Regions from separate parts of the Paraburkholderia sp. XV genome, predicted to be linked through region 2. Evidence: riboswitches for the same ligand, from Rfam matches in the RefSeq annotation. Region 2 holds a riboswitch; the other holds the start of a gene.
What was found. A riboswitch is a leader RNA that binds a small molecule or an ion and turns the genes downstream of it on or off. The one in region 2 is predicted to bind cobalamin.
Positions count from the first base shown of each region.

Region 1: linked by a shared signal. The riboswitch ahead of KFO72_RS27725 (TonB-dependent receptor domain-containing protein) and the one ahead of cobA (uroporphyrinogen-III C-methyltransferase) in region 2 are both predicted to bind cobalamin.

Region 1 covers NZ_JAGUUD010000072.1:38,128-44,687, forward strand. Annotated here, with positions in the region: gene cobT (nicotinate-nucleotide--dimethylbenzimidazole phosphoribosyltransferase) at 1-650, opposite strand, end outside; gene KFO72_RS27715 (ABC transporter ATP-binding protein) at 687-1,508, opposite strand; gene KFO72_RS27720 (FecCD family ABC transporter permease) at 1,505-2,566, opposite strand; gene KFO72_RS27725 (TonB-dependent receptor domain-containing protein) at 2,573-4,555, opposite strand; cobalamin riboswitch at 4,619-4,883, opposite strand; gene KFO72_RS27730 (hypothetical protein) at 5,105-5,467, shown strand; gene KFO72_RS27735 (cell division protein ZapA) at 5,464-5,781, shown strand; RNA gene ssrS (6S RNA) at 5,846-6,027, shown strand; gene KFO72_RS27745 (EVE domain-containing protein) at 6,165-6,560, shown strand, end outside.
Region 2 covers NZ_JAGUUD010000023.1:66,010-72,569, reverse strand. Annotated here, with positions in the region: gene KFO72_RS14575 (response regulator transcription factor) at 1-491, shown strand, start outside; gene bluB (5,6-dimethylbenzimidazole synthase) at 534-1,229, opposite strand; gene KFO72_RS14565 (cobyrinate a,c-diamide synthase) at 1,213-2,517, opposite strand; gene cobO (cob(I)yrinic acid a,c-diamide adenosyltransferase) at 2,521-3,123, opposite strand; gene KFO72_RS14555 (cobalamin biosynthesis protein) at 3,120-3,539, opposite strand; gene cobA (uroporphyrinogen-III C-methyltransferase) at 3,536-4,273, opposite strand; cobalamin riboswitch at 4,420-4,695, opposite strand; gene KFO72_RS14545 (hypothetical protein) at 4,980-5,561, shown strand; cobalamin riboswitch at 5,715-5,984, shown strand; gene cobW (cobalamin biosynthesis protein CobW) at 6,176-6,560, shown strand, end outside.

The DNA of each region.
Region 1 (6,560 bases), on a different contig from region 2:
AGCACGTTGCGCTTCTTCACGAGCCCGGCGTTGTCGAGGCCCGTGCCGCGCCCGACGCAATCGTCGACGGGCACGCCGCACAGGCGGCTCATCAGGCACGCAGCCGACGACGTGTTCGCAATGCCCATTTCGCCGAAGCCGATCACGTTGGTGCCGAGCGACGCATGATGACGAACACGGTCCGCGCCCGCGCGCATCGCGGCGAGTGCTTCGTCGCGCGTCATGGCCGGCTCTTGCGCGAAGTTGCGCGTGCCACGGGCGATGGGGATATCGACGAGCCTTTCGTGCGGCGCGAACTCATGCGCGACACCTGCATTCACCACTTCGAGTTCGAGGCCCGCCACGCGGCTGAACGCATTGATCGCCGCCCCGCCCGCGAGAAAATTGAGCACCATCTGCGCCGTCACCGCTTGCGGATACGGACTCACGCCCGCGTTCGCAATACCGTGGTCGCCGGCGAAGACGATCATCGCGGGACGTGTGACGGTGGGCTGCGTGCTGCGCTGGATCATGCCCATCTGACGCGCGAGCGTCTCGAGCTGGCCGAGACTGCCGGGCGGCTTGGTCTTCAGGTCGATGATGCGTTGCATCTCGGCGCGCAATGACTGTTCGAGCGGCTCGACGATAGGCAGGGAATGCGAAGTGGTCATGTTCGTGTTTGCGTGAAGAGTTCGGTTCATGCGTGTTCAGTTGCGAGACGCTGCGCGCAGCGCCGGAATCAGCGCTTCATCGTCGCCGTCACGGATCAGCACGAGCGGATAGCCGAAGGCGCGGCTGGCGAGTTCGGGCGTCAGCACGTCGCGTGCGCGTCCTGCATGCGCGACGCCGTTGCCTTCGAGCAGCAGCGCGTGCGTCGCGAACCGCCGCGCGAGATTCAGATCGTGGCACGAGAACATCACTGTACGCCCGCCGCCGCGCGCCCATCCGCTCAATGCTTCGAGACAGTCGATCTGATGATGCAGGTCCAGATGCGCGAGCGGCTCGTCGAGCAGCAGCAGCGGCGCGTCCTGGCACAGCACGGCCGCGAGCGCGACGCGCTGCCGCTCGCCGCCCGACAGTGACAGCACGTCGCGCGCAGCGAAGTCCGCGAGACCGAGCGCATCGAGCGCCGCATGCGCGGCGGCGCGATCCTCGTCGCGCTCCCAGCCCCATCCCGCGAGGTGCGGAAAACGGTTCAGCAGCACGATATCGAGCACGCTCGCGCTGAACGCATCGTGCGATGTTTGCGGCATCAACGCACGGCGCTGCGCGAGGCGCGCGAGCGGCCATGCGTTCACCTGCATTCCGTCCAGTTCGATGTGTCCTTTCGCTGGACGCACAAGACCCGCGAGCGTCGAGATGAGCGTCGTCTTGCCCGCGCCGTTCGGACCGGCGATGCACCAGACTTCACCTGGATAGAACGTGTGCGTGAAGTCACCCAGCAAGGTGCGCGAGCCGGCCCGCAAGGTCAATTGGTCGGCATGCAGGGTGGCATCGGCGCTTGTGTCTGCGATCATGCGTGCGTTCATGCGCGCCTCCGTCGAAGCAGCATCCACAGGAACACGGGCACGCCGATCAACGCGGTGATGACGCCGACGGGCAACTGCGCGGGCGCGATCACCGTGCGCGCGACCAGATCGGCGCCCATCACGGCAACGCCGCCGCCGAGCGCGGCTGCGGGCAGGAGCATCCGTTGATCGTTGCCGAACGCGAGCCGCAGCATGTGCGGCACGACGAGCCCGACGAAGCCGATCGTGCCGCCCGTCGTCACGGCAGCGGCGGCGGCGAGCGACGCGACCAGATAGACGCGCAGCCGCGCGCGCATCACGGGCACGCCGAGCGCTTGCGCCGCGGCGTCACCACGCAGCAGGACATTGAGTTGCGGCGCGATGGGCACGATCGCGAGCAACGCGATGCACAACGCAGCGAGTGCGAGCCACGGCGCGCCGCCGCCGTTCAGATCGCCCGTCAGCCAGAACAGCATGCCGCGCAGGCGGCTGTCGGGCGCGACCGTCAACAGCAGCGTAATCACGGCGCCCCACCCGGCCGCGATCACCGCGCCCGTCAGCAGCAGACGCGGCGATGCGTCCTGCGGCTCGCCGCGCCACAGCGCGCCGCGTGCAAGACCGAGCACCAGCAGGATCGAGACGAACGCTCCGGCGAACGCCGATGCATCGACGATCCACCACGCGCAGCCCGCCATCATCGCGACCAGCGCGAAGCTCGCCGCGCCGCCCGACACGCCGAGCACATACGGCTCGGCCAGCGGATTGCGCAGCAGCACCTGAAGCAATGCGCCCGCGAGCGCAAGCAACGCGCCGCAACCGAAGCCGGCGAGCGCACGCGGCAGGCGCAGCGTGCGAACGATCTGCGTGGCGAGATCGGACGATGCATCAGGCGACGGCAGCAACGCATCGAGCACGCGCGACGGCGCGACGCTCACGCTGCCGAGTGCGAGCGACGCCACGAAGACCACGAGCGCCGCGATGCCGAGCGCCGTCCAGATGGCGAGCGCGCGCTTCGCACTCATGCCGCGCGCGAGCTGGACCGGTCGGGGTTGCGGCTGACGTTGCACGAGTCCGCTCATCGCGCGTTATTGCTGCTGCCAGCCGAGCGTGAGGTAGGCGCCGCGCCTTGGCGTGTTGTACGTGTAGGCGAGTTCATAGTCCTTGTCGAAGAGATTCTGGATTTGCGCGGCCACGTACCATGACTTCGTGATGTTATAGCGCGCGGACAAGTTCACGATGCCATACCCGCCGAGCACCGTGCCGCCGTCGTCGCGCTCGCCGCTCACGAGCCATTCGCCGCCCACCCGCCAGCTGCCGAGATTGCGGTTCGCGGCGAACGACGCGAAATGACGCGCGCGACGGTTCAGGTCGGTATGCGTGTCTTCATCGACGGGATTCTGGAACGTCACGGCCGCGCGCACGTCGGTTTTGCCCACATGGCCCTGCCACGATCCTTCGATGCCCTGCACTTTCGCATGTCCCACGTTCTCCGCGACGTAGATGCCCGGCGTGGTCTGCACATAGTCGATGAGGTTCGTATAGCGCGTCTGGAATGCCGTGAGCTTCAGCAGGCCGAGCGCGTCGGATGCGTACTGTAGTGCAGCTTCGACGGAATGGCTGTGCTCCGGTTGAATGAGCGGATTGCCGCTGTACGGGTAGTACAGATCGTTGAAGCTCGGCGCGCGAAACGCATCGGACCAGCTTGCAGTCACCTTCCAGTGCTCGTTGAAGTCGTAGCCATAGCCCAGATAGTAACTGTTGGCTCCGCCGAAATCCGAGTACTGGTCGCGCCGCAGGTTCGCCTGGACCTGGCTGTTGCCGAAGCGCCCCGTGTAGCCCGCGAATACCGAGTTCACGTGACGCGCGGGCGCGCTGTACTGATTCGAGTCGAGCGTCTGGTCGAGATGCTCGTAGCCCAGTTGAAGCTTTTGATCGCGCGAAAACGTAAAGTCGTTTTGCCACGTGTACTGCCGGTTGTCCGAATCGTAGCGGTATAGGTAGTCGCCGTTGAGCGACGTGTTGCTGCGATCGTTGCCTGTCGCGACGACGAAGCGCGTGGTCCACCAGTCGGTGAGCTTGCCGTTCGCGAAGGCTGACGCCGTCTGCACCTTGCTGTGCAGATTGTTGAGATCGGTGGGCAGACCGAAGGGATTGTCGAAGCTGTCGTTGCCGTTCGACTGAAAATAGCGCAGGCCGATGTCCCACTGGTCGTTGAGCTTGTGGCGCAGCGACGCGCTCACGCTCTCGTTGAAGTAACCGTTTGCGTTCGGATTGACGGGCGCGAGCGCCGGGTCGATCGACGAAAAACCGTCCGTCTTCGCGCGCGCGAGTGTGACGCTGAAGGTCGTGCGGCCGTCCTTGTCGAGTGCACCGTCGACGCCCGCCGCCTGGCGTTGCGTGTGATAGCTGCCGTACTCGACGTCGAAGTGAAAACGCGGCGGATGATTGCCGCCGTCCTTCGTGAACACCTGCACTACGCCGCCGATCGCACCCGATCCGTACAGCGCCGACACGTTGCCGTTGACCACTTCGACGTGATCGATCTGGTCGAGCGGAATCTGTTCGAGCTGCGCGTTGCCCTGGCTCACCGAGTCGACGCGCACGCCGTCGATCAGCACGAGCGATTGCGTCGCCGACGCGCCACGCAGAAAGAGACTCGACGTCGCGCCTGGCCCGCCGTTTCGCACGATCTGCGCGCCGGGCGCGAACTGCAGCAGTCCCGGCAAATCGCGCGCGCTGCTGTCCGCGATGTCCTGCGCGTCGAACAGCGTGGTCTGCGGAATCGCGTCGGCGAGGCGCTGCGCGCGACGGTCGGCTGTCACCACGATGGGCGACAACGTCGCCGGGATCGTCTTTGACGACATGTCGGTCGAGCCGTTGTCCGATCGATCCGTGGATGTGGCGGATGGGTTCGCCTCGTCGGCCGTCTGCGCGCCTGCGGCGAGCGGGACTGAAGCGAAGGCGATCACGGCGAGCGCAGCAAGCGGCGCGCGTGTGAAGTGTGGGCACAGCGGGCGCGGAAACACCTGGCGCAGATACGCCGGGTGGACAAACACGGAGGTGAGCATCGAAAGAGTCCTGTGGGCCTGTGCGCGGCCCGCTCCTCGTGGGCCGATGCCTGTACAAGGAGCAACACCCTCCTTGCCTCCGGCCGGTATCCGGGCTGACGACTGGCCGACCCGCCTTCCCACGCAGCATGCGCAGTGGCGCTTCGCACGGCATCGGCTCTCATGGATGGCTCGACGCGTGCATGGGTCGACCTGCAGGAACTGCGGTCGTTGTACCGTTGCGAGGACAGCGCAGGTTGGCTCGTCCGGGCGGACTTCGCTCCCTGCTTCCCGTTTAACTGCGCGCGGCGCGATACCGCGCGCGGGCACCAGAGTGCCGCAAGTTTAGAAGTGGCGCACACACGCGTCAAGAAACGCGGGGACGGCGCAGGGACGACGAGGGTGGACTGTTAGAAAGAGTCCCTTTTTCAAGGGTAAAAATGCGTGAATCGCGACGACACACCTGGATAATGCGGCATTAAAGCGCTACTGTTACGTCTCGAAACGAGACAAATGCCCGAGCGTGCGACATTCCGCGCTAGAATGCCATGTCTTTAGAGGACGCAGCACATGCTCACCGAACTCGAAACACTGTCACAGAACATCGGCCGGCTGATCGAGATCAGCCAACGCTACAACGAAGCGCGCCTCGCACTCGAAGAACAGCTCGCACAAGCGCGCGCCGAATGCGAAGCGACCCGCGTAGAACTCGAACAGACCCGCGAAGAACGCGCCGCATTGCAAGCGGAGCGCGATGCGCTGTCCGCGAAGATCGACGACGCCCAGGTGCGTCTGAACGCCATCCTCGAGAAGCTGCCGCGCGCTCGCGGTCATGAGCCCGACAATCAACTCGATCTCCTCGCGCCCGAGCAGCAGGTGCAGGCCAATCACGACGCGAACAACGACGCGACCCGCCACGGAGAAAACGCATGACCACGAAGCAGATCGAAGTGTCGATCCTCGGCCAGCCCTATCGTCTCGCCTGCTCGCCGGAAACGGAAGCGGCGCTGCTCGAAGCGGTGGCGCGTGTCGACGCCGAGATGTCGAAGATCCGCTCCAACAGCAACGTACGCGGCCAGGACCGTATAGCGGTGATGGCGGCATTGTCGCTGGCATCGGAACTGCTTAGGTTGCAAGCCAGCGTGCGACACGGAGAATCATTTCCCGCCGAAGAAATCCGGCGTACAATGCACCAGATGAATGAGCAGCTGGGCACTGTGATTCAACAGTACAGCAGCGTGCAGTAAAGAAAATTCTGGTGGGCTTGATTGTTTCGCGGTCGGGCTCATGTTGTAGAGCAAACGTTTTAAAGCTTCCCTGCCTGGTTCGCCAAGGTCATATATTCCTTGAACCAATGCTATGTGCACGGTTGCGGAAATTTGTAGCACGGGTGTGCGCGTCACTCTGTCTGATGTACCCGAAGTGCTGCTAACTGCGACCAATTCTGAACCTCAGGTTCAGGATGCCGGCCTAGCGGCTAAGGCGGGGACCCATACGAACGGCATCGGACTTTGTCCGGTGCCGTTTTTCTTTGGGCGCGCGCTTTGTGCAGATTGGCGCGCTCCGCGTTGCAAGCCGTTTGAAGCAGTTCGACGAAGACCTTCCTTTTATCTCACGTTCAATCCGACTCATGCGCTACTGGCTGATGAAGTCCGAACCGGACGAAGCGAGCATCGACGATCTCGCGAATGCCCCGCAACGCACGCTGCCCTGGACGGGCGTGCGCAATTATCAGGCGCGCAACTTCATGCGCGACGTCATGAAGATTGGCGACGGCGTGCTGTTCTACCACTCCAGTTGCCCTGAGCCGGGCATTGCGGGCATCGCGGAAGTATCGTCGACGCCCTATCCCGACCCGACCCAGTTCGATCCGAAGAGTCCCTATTACGACGAGAAATCGACGCAGGAAACGCCGCGCTGGACGCTCGTCGATGTCGTATTCAAGAAGAAGATCAAGCTGATTGCGCTGGCGGCGTTGCGCGAGCATCCCGAGCTTGCCGACATGCGCGTGCTCGCGAAGGGCAAC
Region 2 (6,560 bases):
TCCGGCAGAATCTCACGGAGCGTTTGCCCGTGCTGTTCATGACCCGCGCAAGCGATGCCGTGCATCGCGACATCGACGCTGACGATCATCTGGTCAAGCCGGTGAGCGCGGCGGCGCTGCTCGCGCGCGTCGGCATGCTGTTGCGCGGCGCGTTTCATCGCGAGCCCATGGCGGAGAAAGAAGTGTTCGGCGAGTACGAATTCGAGCCGGGCGCGAAGCGCGTGCATGTGCGCGGCAATGCCGTCACGCTGACGCACAAGGAGTTCGAGCTCGCGCTATTGCTGTTCAAGCATCTGAGCCGGCCGCTGTCGCGCTCGCACATCCTCGACGCCATCTGGAAGCAGGCCGCGACCATTCCTTCGCGCACGATGGACACGCACGTATCGATGCTGCGCTCGAAGCTCGGTCTGCGGCCCGAGAACGGATATCGTCTGATGCCGATTTACGGCTACGGCTACCGGCTGGAACGCATTGAGAAGGGCGAGGCCTGAGCAGGCCTCGAAACCGCCGTTTAAAACGGCTTCAAACGCGCGCTAGACCCTCTGACCGGCGCCACCGTCCGGCTGCGCTTCGTTGCACGCGGAAGGCTCCTCGGGCCACCTGTTGTCGAACACGCACGCGCCCAGCGGCTTGCGCGCCGCCCAGCCCTCGGTTTCGAGCATCGGCTCCGGATAGAAACGCTCAACATGCCCAAGGCACAGCAGCGCGACGGGCCGCGCGCCCGGCGGCATGCCGAGCAGCGCGCCCACTTCACCGGCGTCGAACAGCGACACCCAGCCCATGCCGAGGCCTTCGGCGCGCGCGGCGAGCCACATGTTCTGGATCGCGCACGCAACCGACGCGAGGTCCATCTCCGGCAGCGTGCGCCGTCCGAAGACGTGTTTCTCGCGGCCGTCCATCAGCGCCATCACCAGCAGCTCGCCGCACTCGAGCATGCCTTCCACCTTGAGCTTCATGAACTCGTCGCGCCGCTTGCCGAGCGCGTCCGCCGTCAGCAGCCTTTCGCGCTCGACGGCGTCATGCAGTTGCGCGCGCAGCGCGGGATCGGTGATGCGCCCGATTCGCCACGGCTGCATGTAGCCGACGCTCGGCGCATGATGCGCGGCGTCGATGAGACGCGCGAGCACGGCGGGATCGACGGGCGCGGGCACGAAGTGGCGCATGTCGCGCCGTTCGTAGATCGCGCGGTAGACGGCGGCGCGTTCGGCGTCGTCAAAAGGCTCGGCCATGGAAGAGAGCAGCCGCGAAGGCTGGATTGGACGGCCAGTAGCCGTGCATGTAAGTGGCGACGATCGAACCCCGGCGATAGACCGCTTCGCCGGGTACGTCGGACTGGGCGCGCGTCGCATGGCCGACGGGGGCGAGCGGCGTGCTCACGCGCGAATAGTGGAACGTGTGACCCGTCAGCATGCCGTGCACACCGTCGTCCATCTGCTGCATGCCGAGCGCCGTGAAGCGCGTCTGCATGGCCGCGCTGCCCGGCAGCAGGCCGAGCATCGGCGTGGCGACGCCTTGCGTGTCGGTGACGCTGTCGAGCAGATAAAGCATGCCGCCGCATTCCGCGACGACGGTACGGTTCGCGTCCGCATGCGCGCGGATCGATGCCGCAGCGCGCGCGTTGGCCGCAAGCTCGCTGGCGTGCAGTTCGGGATAGCCGCCGGGCAGATAGAGCGCGCTCGCATCGGCGGGAACGGTTTCGTCGGCAAGCGGCGAGAAATACGTGAGACGCGCGCCGAGCGCTTCGAGTAGCTGCACATTCGCCGGGTAGATGAACGAAAACGCGGCGTCGCGCGCAATCGCGATGTGCATGCCGTCGAGCAGTCGCGGCAAGGACGCGTTGCCGGCGTCGTCTTCGAACTTGACGGCAGGCGGCAACTGCGCGAGCGCGGTCGACGCAAGTGCATCCGCCGCGCGATCGAGGCGCGCATCGAGGTCGTCGATCTCCCCCGCCTGCAGCAGGCCGAGATGACGATCGGGCAATCCGATCGCATCGGTGCTCGACAGATGGCCGAGCATGGTCAGGTCGGACGGCAACGCTTCTTCGAGCATCTGCGCGTGACGCGCCGAGCCGACCCGGTTCGCGAACACGCCATGAAACGGCACGTCGTCACGAAAGCGCGCGAGACCGAAGGCGATCGCGCCGAACGTCTGCGCCATTGCTTTTGCCGAGATCACGGCGGCAACGGGCACCCTGAACTTCGCGGCGAGGTCGGCGCTGCTCGGCGTGCCGTCGAACAGGCCCATCACGCCTTCGATCAGAATCAGATCGGCTTCGCGTGCGGCCTGCGCGAGCAACGCACGGCACGCGCGTTCGCCGACCATCCACAGGTCGAGCGACAAAACGGGCGCGCCGCTCGCGTGCGCGAGGATCATCGGGTCGAGGAAATCCGGGCCCGTCTTGAACACGCGCACTTCACGCCCCATCCGCCGGTGATGCCGCGCAAGCGCGGCCGTCACCGTCGTCTTGCCCTGGCCCGACGCCGGCGCGCTGATGAAGAGAGCGGGGCACGCGGGCATCGTTCAGAACTCCACGCCGCGTTGCGCTTTCACATGCTGCTCGCGGTACGGATGCTTGACGAGGCGCATCTCGGTGACGAGATCGGCGGCGTCGATCAGCGCGTCGGGCGCGTGGCGGCCCGTGATGACGACATGCAGCATCTGCGGCCGCGCGTTCACTACGTCGAGCACTTCGTCGAGCGGAAGATATTCGTACTTCAGCACGGTATTCAGCTCGTCGAGAATCACCATCTGGTATTCGCCGCTTTCGATCATGCGGCGTGCCTCGTTCCAGCCCTTGCGCGCCGTCGCCATGTCGGCTTCGCGGTCCTGCGTGTTCCAGGTGTAGCCGTCGCCCATCGTGACGAAATCGCAATTCGCCTGCGCGCCGAGAAAATCGCGCTCGGATGTATGCAGCGCGCCCTTGATGAACTGCACGACGCCGAGTTTCATGCCGTGGCCGAGCACGCGCACGGCCATGCCGAAGGCCGCCGTCGATTTGCCCTTGCCCGTGCCCGTGTTGACGATCAGCAGCCCCTTCTCGACGTTGGCCTGCGCCTGCTTCTTTTCGTGGCCTTCGCGGCGGCGCTGCGTCATGCGTGCATGCGATTCGGGATCGGTCTTCATCGGTGTTCCTTGATTCTGGTTGTGTCGGTGGAAGGAGGGTGTGCGGCAGCGCACGCGATAGCGACAGTCACGCCGCCGCTCGCCTGTTTGCGCACGAGCAGTTCGCCGCCTGGCGCGGCGAGCAGCGCGCACGGCTCGCAAACGCCGTCGACGCCGAGATGCGCGCGCACATGCGGCGATGGGGCGACCGGTGCATCGAGCGCGGCGATGGCCGCGCGCGTGAAGGTTTGCAAAGGCAGCGCGTGCCGTGCGCAGAATGCGATGAGTCCGGGCTCGCCGGCTTTCGTATCGACGGAAGCAACCGCTGTCAGCGCCGCGAACGGCAGCGTGCCGCCAAGCGCGTCGCGCACGGCGGCTTCGATCTGTTCGGCCGATACGCCGCGCCGGCAACCGATGCCCGCGATCAGCGCCTTCATGGCTTGAGCATGGCATCGACGGGCGCCGCGAGCGACGCGACGCCGCCGATCACGACGATCGACGGTGAACCGAGCTGCGCCTGCGCGACGCGCTGCACGAACTCGCTCAACGTCGCGCGGACATGGCGTTGCTCGGGGCGCGTCGCCGATTCGATGGCGGCGCAGGGCGTGTCGGGCGGCATGCCGGCGCGCAGCAGCGCGTCGACGATCTCGTTGAGCCGCCGCATGCCCATGTAGATGACGAGCGTCATGTGGGTGGCGGCGAGCGCGCGCCAGTCCGCCTCATGCTCGCCCGCGCCGTGGCCGGTGACGAAGATCACGCCCTGCGCGTGGTCGCGATGCGTGACGGGAATGCCGACGGCAGCGGGCGCGGCGATGCCCGCCGTGATTCCGCTGATGATTTCGACGTGAATGCCTGCGGCCTGCAGCGCCTGTTGCTCTTCGCCGCCGCGGCCGAACACGAATGGGTCGCCGCCCTTGAGCCGCGCGACGCTGCGGCCCGCGCGCAGATGATCGAGCATCGTCGCGACGATTTCGGATTGGGGTGTGGATTGCTGTCCGCCGCGCTTGCCGACATGGACGATCTGCGCGTCGCCGCGCGCGAACTGCAGGACCTCGGGATTGACGAGATCGTCGACCAGCACGACGTCGGCCAGCGCGAGCGTGCGCGCGGCTTTGAGCGTCAGCAGTTCGACGTCGCCGGGGCCGGCGCCGATCAGCCAGGCGCGGCTCATGGCGAGGAGGGCGCCGCTGCACGGGCAGGCGCTTGAATGTGACAGGTCATGCGATGTTGCTTGTGACGCGCGACGGCTGCTCGAGCCGGTGCCGCGCGTGGGCGCTAGTATCCGTTTCCCGCGGTTCCAGCGAATGGCGATGAGATTCTCGCCCCCTTGCAACTGGCCGGTATCCGGGCTGGCGGCTCATCGCGTTCGCCTTCCCACCTGCGGATGGCAGGCAGTGGCCTTGAACGCACTGCGCGAAACATGCTTCATTCCGCTCGCCGCGTGACCGTTGCGGGGACAGCACAGGCTTGGCGGCTTCATGCTTCGCGTGGTTCGCCCGTGTTGCGGCCGCGATGTGAAGGCGCTTCCCTGTTTCCCGTTTAACCCCGCCGGCCTTCGAGCCAGCGCGGGGCACCAGATGCGCCGATACGATAGCACACACGCCCTGCGGGCGGGCGGCGCGGGACCGTGCGACGGGCTCGCCCGACGACGATTCCCACCGTGTTCCAAGAAGTTCGAAAACTGTTTTCAAGTGTTGTCGGTAGTAAATCCTAAGGGCGGTCATTTATAGTGACCGGAAGTGGAATGACCGTTTTCCCGGTATCAAATATCGGATACCTAATTAAATTTCACGCCAATCCGGATTAGCGGTGCCGGGCACCGCTTTTGACTGCATCTGCCGTCGAACCGGCAGATTAACTTTAGGGAGAAAATCAACATGAAAATAACAGCGATTGCGTCGGTATTGCTGGCGGCCATGCTCACGGCGACCTCAGTGCAAGCCGCAGACTCGCTCGCACGGGACGCGGATAAGCTCGTGGAAGCGGCGCCGCCCGTGCACCTGAAGGCGCGCATCATCGCCATCGACGCAGGCGCCCGCGCAGTCACGCTGAAGGGCGAGGACGGCATTGAGGTCACGATGCTGGTGGACGGCAAGATGCCCGGGTTCGACAAGCTGCGCGTAGGCGACAAGGTCGACGTGCTGTACAAGAATGCACTGCTCGTCCAGGCCGAAAAGGTCGACCCCGCCGGCAAGGGCATCCGTGAGCGTGTCGATGCGCAGGTGACGGTGCGCGGCTCGGACGGCCGGGACTCGCTGCATCAGGTCGAAACGCTGTCCACCGTGCAGAAGATCGACCCGGCGAAACGCCTGCTCACACTGCGCGGTGTCTACGAGACGCAGGTCATCAAGGTCACGCCGGATTTCGACCTCAAGGATCTGCACGTCGGCGACACGATCCACGCGGTTTTCGTCTCGGCGACGGCTATCGAAGTCACGCCGCAAGCTACTGCGCACTAATTTCACACTCAGTCTCCACTGAGTCGTGCCTCTCCACGGCTGTCGCAGGGCGGCAGCCGGCGGACCCTCTCTTTTGCGATCCACGCAACCGAACGACGGCATCGGCCAACCCTGATGTCGTCGTCTCACCTTGACGCTACCTGCCGCCGGGCCTAAACTCGCACGCACTCTGGTGCTCGCGTGCGCTCTCTGCGCGCGCAGTTAAACGGGAAATAGCGGGCCGTGCGCACAGCCGCCGGCCAAACTATGCTGCTCCCCGCAACGGTAGGTGAAGGCATCGCGCAGACGATGCAGAGCCGGCCTCGCTGCATGTGCGTCCAATAGCGGCCCATGCAGACAATCCACTGCGCGAAAACGCTCGCGCGGGAAGGAGAGGCGGCGCTTTCATCAGCCCGGATACCGGCCCGAGAAAACGACGCCATGCTGCGGGGATGCGGCACCGTGTCGACTGTTCCTCATGCGTCGCAGTGCGTTTGCGCGTCCGGTCGTTCGGCTGGCGCGAGCGCATGCGGCGCCGTTTTCGTCCCCGTGTATCACTGAAGACCTCGCAAAAGCGTGCCGGACGGCGCGCAACGTCGAAGTCACTCGAACCTGTTTCGAGCAACGGAGCCATCATGCAGACACAGATGCGCAAGATTCCGGTGACGATCGTCACGGGCTTTCTCGGCAGCGGCAAAACGACGTTGATGCGTCACATTCTTCAGCACGCGGGCGGCCTGCGCATCGCGGTGATCGTCAACGAGTTCGGCGAGCTGGGCATCGACGGGGAGATTCTCAAGGGCTGTGGCATCGGTTGCGATGAAAACGGCAACGAAACGGAAGGCCAGCTATACGAGCTTGCCAACGGCTGCCTGTGCTGCACCGTGCAGGAAGAGTTCTTCCCCGTCATGGAGCAACTGGTGGAGCGGCGCGACCAGATCGATCACGTGCTGATTGAAACGTCGGGCCTCGCGCTGCCGAAGCCGCTCGTACAGGCCTTCAACTGGCCGTCCATCAAGA